2 regions of the Lacticaseibacillus sp. YLM2-1 genome follow, and region 2 is predicted to be linked to the other one. Evidence: riboswitches for the same ligand, from Rfam matches in the RefSeq annotation. Region 2 holds a riboswitch; the other holds the start of a gene.
What was found. A riboswitch is a leader RNA that binds a small molecule or an ion and turns the genes downstream of it on or off. The one in region 2 is predicted to bind lysine.
Positions count from the first base shown of each region.

Region 1: linked by a shared signal. The riboswitch ahead of AC07KQ_RS13850 (ABC transporter permease subunit) and the one ahead of lysA (diaminopimelate decarboxylase) in region 2 are both predicted to bind lysine.

Region 1 is NZ_CM152617.1:2,861,170-2,863,644, forward strand. Features, by position in the region: gene AC07KQ_RS13845 (helix-turn-helix domain-containing protein) at 1-719, opposite strand, end outside; lysine riboswitch at 1,146-1,318, shown strand; gene AC07KQ_RS13850 (ABC transporter permease subunit) at 1,422-2,475, shown strand, end outside.
Region 2 is NZ_CM152617.1:96,877-99,351, forward strand. Features, by position in the region: gene lysA (diaminopimelate decarboxylase) at 1-957, opposite strand, end outside; lysine riboswitch at 1,056-1,235, opposite strand; gene AC07KQ_RS00510 (aspartate kinase) at 1,671-2,475, shown strand, end outside.

The DNA.
Region 1 (2,475 bases), 170 kb from region 2:
TGCTGATACCGAAGCATCAATCGGGAATAGAGATCATCCGGCGGCACTGGCATACTGGTCGCAATGGTTAGCAAGCGAACTGCTTCACTAAACTCACGCCGATGGATCAGTAACGCAATGCTATTCGTGAGAATCGCCCACAAATATTGATCGCGCGTCCGGTGACTCTCGGTTTTTGGCATATCCAGTAACATCCCTGCCACTAAACTAACCAACTGTTTACTGTCGAAAAGCACCAACGTCGCCGCAAAAAGATCCAGCTCATAAAGTCCCCAGTGCTTAATTCGTTTTAAGTAACGCATAACGTCAGTCTTCATGGCTGGTGTTGTTTGAAAACTCGGGTCACTGAACCCGTTGTGCGCCATGATGTTAATCTGATTAAGTCGGTAAAAAATAAGCCCCGTTTCCCGCCATAACCGATACTGTCGCTTAGCCAATGCCAGTAGCGCCGGTTTCCCAGCAACAGTCGCCCGGTTCACCTGCTGGAAAAAGTTATCCTGATTCAAGGCGCGGTATCCTTGTTGGATGGATTCAACGTCTTGATCAAACCGTGTTAATAATTTTAAAACAACTGCCGCACTCAGTTGCGTCTCCCCACGTTCAAACCGCGACAAAGTTGCAGCTGTCGTAATCCCAGCTGCAATTTCTTCTAATGAATCATTTTCCTCGAGACGTAAAGCCCGCAAATATGCCCCGATTTTGACATGTTCTTCTGGCATCAGCACCCGACCCTTTTATGAGAACTTTATTAGACAAACTTAACACGTTTTGCCATTTTTTCAAAATATCTTACTACTTATTGCACCTCAAATTTGAATATTTTTGTTTTTAAACGCTGCCTAAACATGGGTGCTAGTCCCAAGAATTTTTTACGCATTTTTCTGATAGACATCAGGCAGTAGCGAAAATTCAATGGACGCGGCCATGCCAGCGCCTTAGCCTTGGCGGTCGCTACTCCGAATTTTCACAAAACCAGCTCAGACTATCGAAGCGTGCCCAACAAGCATCAGAAGAGCGAATCCTTCTACTGTGCCATCTAAAACGTGTGAGCAGACGTAGAAACTGCACTTGCTCACGCTCTGCCATTATAAATTGACATCCATCCCTGACTCCGCTAAACTCAATTTTGACATTTAAATACACCACCAAGAAATAGAGGTTGCGGTGGGCAACGAAAACTGGGGAGTGCCGTATCATGTTGAACCAGTTGTAAGTGCCACCGCCGAAATGTTGCACGATATTCGGATCGTGCGCATTGGGCCATGGGTGCATAACCCATGGACTGTCGAAGCACTCGCTTCGGGGCGCTATGATTCTGGTTTATGACTAAAATCGATGGAATCGACCTTTATTGCGGTATCACAACACAATAAGGTCGATTTTTTGTTTCCAGCTCTATTTCCCACTACAAGAAGGGAGAAATGTCAGTTATGAAAAAGCATTGGGTTGCACGTTTAGGCGTGCTGGGGTTCGCCTTGAGCCTCTTACTAGGCAGTTTTGCTGCCACCCCGGTCAATGCTGCTAGTGATAGCGGCACGTTTAAAGTCGGCATGGAGGCTGGCTATGCGCCATTCAACTGGACGCAAACCACCAGCGCTAACAACGCCGTCAAGATTCAAGGTAGTCAGGAATACGCTAACGGCTACGATGTGCAGATTGCACGGAAGGTTGCCAAAGCCTTACACAAAAAGGTAGTCGTCGTCAAAACATCTTGGGACGGATTGCCACCAGCTCTGACTTCAGGCAAAATCGATGCCATCATCGCCGGCATGTCACCGACACCTGATCGTCGCAAGACCATCGATTTCAGTAATCCCTACTACATCTCCAACTTGACGATGGTTGTTCGCAAAGACAGCAAGTATGCCAAAGCCAAGAGCATTGCGGATTTTAAGGGTGCTAAAATCACCGCCCAGCTCAGCACCTATCATTATCAGGCGATCAATCAAATCAAGGGTGTCGTCAAGGAACCGGCTATGAACGATTTTCCAGCTATGCGTGTGGCCTTGGAATCCGGAACCATTGATGGTTACGTTTCCGAAGTGCCTGAAGGGATCACGGCAGAACGTGCTAATCCTAACTTGATGTATATCCATTTTGCAAAAGGTCAGGGTTTTAAAACCGATGCCAGTGACACGAATCTGGCGATTGGCTTGCGCAAGAATGATCCGAATAAAGCAAAGATCAATGAACTACTTGCCACAATTTCAAGTAAAGAACGAGCACAGCTGATGAATGAAGCTGTCGATAACCAGCCATCAACTGAGAGCAATGGCAACTGGTTCATCGCGATTATGAAGCAATATGGTCCAATGCTGTTACGCGGGACAGGCATGACCTTACTGATTTCCCTTGTTGGGACAATCGTCGGCTTTATCATCGGGTTGTTAGTCGGGATTATCCGGACAACTCCTAAGCCGAAAAAACTCGGTCAGCGCGGCTTACGCGCCGTGATCAACTGGCTGCTGTCGTTGT
Region 2 (2,475 bases):
ACCGTCAACGGCAACGTATGGCCGCAATCCCGGGACATCTTTACGGCTGCCGACGGTATAGAGACTATAGCCGGCTGGCCCGACAATCGAACGACCGGGTTCAATCCAGATGGCTGGCAACGGCCAGTTAAGCGTTTGACTTTGTGATTTCAAGGTTGCCAGAATTGCCTTAACAAAGGCTTCTGGTGGCAGCGGATCGTCTTGCTTGGTATAAGCAATGCCGAAGCCGCCGCCAACGTTCAGGACTTTGGGGATGAAGCCGAATTGCTGATGCCAGTTATTAAGGACATGCAGCAGCTTTTGGGTAACGGCTTCGAAACCTGCTACTTCAAAGATCTGGGAGCCAATGTGGGCGTGGATGCCAAGCAGGTTGAGATGATCGTCGGCTAAAATGCGCTTGGCGGCTTCATCTGCTTGACCACTAGCGAGATCGAAACCGAATTTACTGTCGGTTTGGCCTGTCTGGTCATAGGCATGCGTGTGCGCGCTGATACCAGGGGCGACACGGATTAAAACGTCCTGTTGACCAACGGTGGCACCTAAAAGATCATCAAGGAGATCCAGTTCGTGAAAATTGTCCACAATGATGGTGCCAACCCCGGCATCCAATGCTTGTGTCAGTTCAGCTTTGCTTTTGTTGTTGCCATGAAAACTGACCGCCGCCATTGGAAAATCGGCTGCCTGAGCGGTGTAAAGTTCACCGCCGGACACTACGTCAACGTGCGCGCCTTCTGACTTGGCGACTTCGTACATCGCAATGGTCGCGAAGGCTTTGGAGGCATAACTGACGGCATATGACACATCTGCTTCTTCAAAAACACGTTTAAATGCGCGAATTTGCTGGCGAATGGCGCCAACATCGTACACATAAAGTGGGGTTTGAAATGTTCGGGCCAACTGGCTGGCAGCGACCCCGCCGATGGTTAACTGGCCTTCATGATTTGTGGCAAAATCCATAAGTTCATCCTCCCGAATTTGGCAGGGCGATGGCAAACGAAAAGGGATCCTTTTGTTTGGCCACGCGTCAAACAAAAAGATCCCAACTTGCAATCTACTTGAATGATAGCGCCCCGCTTAGGTTTCTAAGCGACAGTACAGGATTTGTTCAATCCTGGCCCAACAGGCTTGCCGATCCCGGCGCGCCCATTTCGGCAACCGCCCCTTTGGCTTGATGTCATCACGAAGGATCCCGCTCGATCAAGCTACTCATGTTGGTTGCAACCTCTATCTGTTTGTCACCAGCCTATAATAAAAAGACGTGGACGTCAAATAAATAATGAGAGAGCGCGAACAGGCCCGCTTAGAAACCGGAGCATAAGCGGCCTCAAGCCTCAATGGCTGGGTCTTGGCCAGTGATGCTTGAGGTCCTTATGTGCAGGCTTCTGGGCCTGTTCGCGCGCTTTAAGTGAGATAGGTCTGTCTTTGAGGCTTTTAGTTCTCCTATAGTTGGCATTTGTCTGATAGTCCGAGCTGGCCCTGCGGTGACAGAGACTGGTGACTGTGAACTCAGGTCATTAAAAACAAATTTAAAAACATTGTCTCTATGCAGTAACCCGAAAACGTGTCATGTTAGCGACATGCTGGGGCTTGTGTTTCTGGGAGAGTCTGTTAAAGTACAGGATAAAATGACAAAGTTCTCATTTGTCGTGACGTCTAGGAGGCAGTTTATCGTGCGTGTCGTAAAATTTGGCGGTTCATCGCTAGCAAATGGTTCACAATTCGCCAAGGTCGTGGCGATCATGAAGGCTAACCCAGCTCGGCAGGTGATCGTGACGAGTGCGCCAGGTAAACGGCACCCGGGAGACACCAAGGTGACCGATTTATTGATTCAGTATGCACAGGCAGTGATGCGGCATGAAGCTGTGGCTGCCATTGTTGCAGAAATCGTTGCTCGATATCAGGCAATCGCCGATGATTTTGAGCTCGAAGCATCGATCATGGCCGCGATTGAAGAAGAGCTAGACCAGTTACCAAAGTTGACTTTCAAGAACAATGATTATTTAATGGCAGGCTTTAAGGCGCGCGGTGAAAAGTTGAACGCGTTTTTAATGACCGCGGTGTTGAATCATGAGGGGATTGAAGCTACCTATGGCGAACCGAAGTCGTTAGGAATTGTGGTCACAGATCATCCCAATGATGCCGAAGTTTCACGTGAAACCTATCGCAACCTCGCTACATTTCGACGACCAATCGGGGTTTTGGTTGTACCGGGATTTTATGGCTATACCAGCGATGACGATATTGCCACCTTTTCTCGTGGTGGCTCCGATATCACGGGAGCGATTTTGGCTAACGGTTTTCATGCCGACTTATATGAAAACTTTACCGATGTCGATGGCGTAGCGGCTGCTGACCCACGGGTGGTGGCGAATCCGCAAATGATTCGTGAAATGACCTATCGGGAAATGCGAGAGCTGTCTTATGGCGGCTTTGGTGTTTTTCATGATGAAGCGATTCTGCCAGCGATTGCTGGGC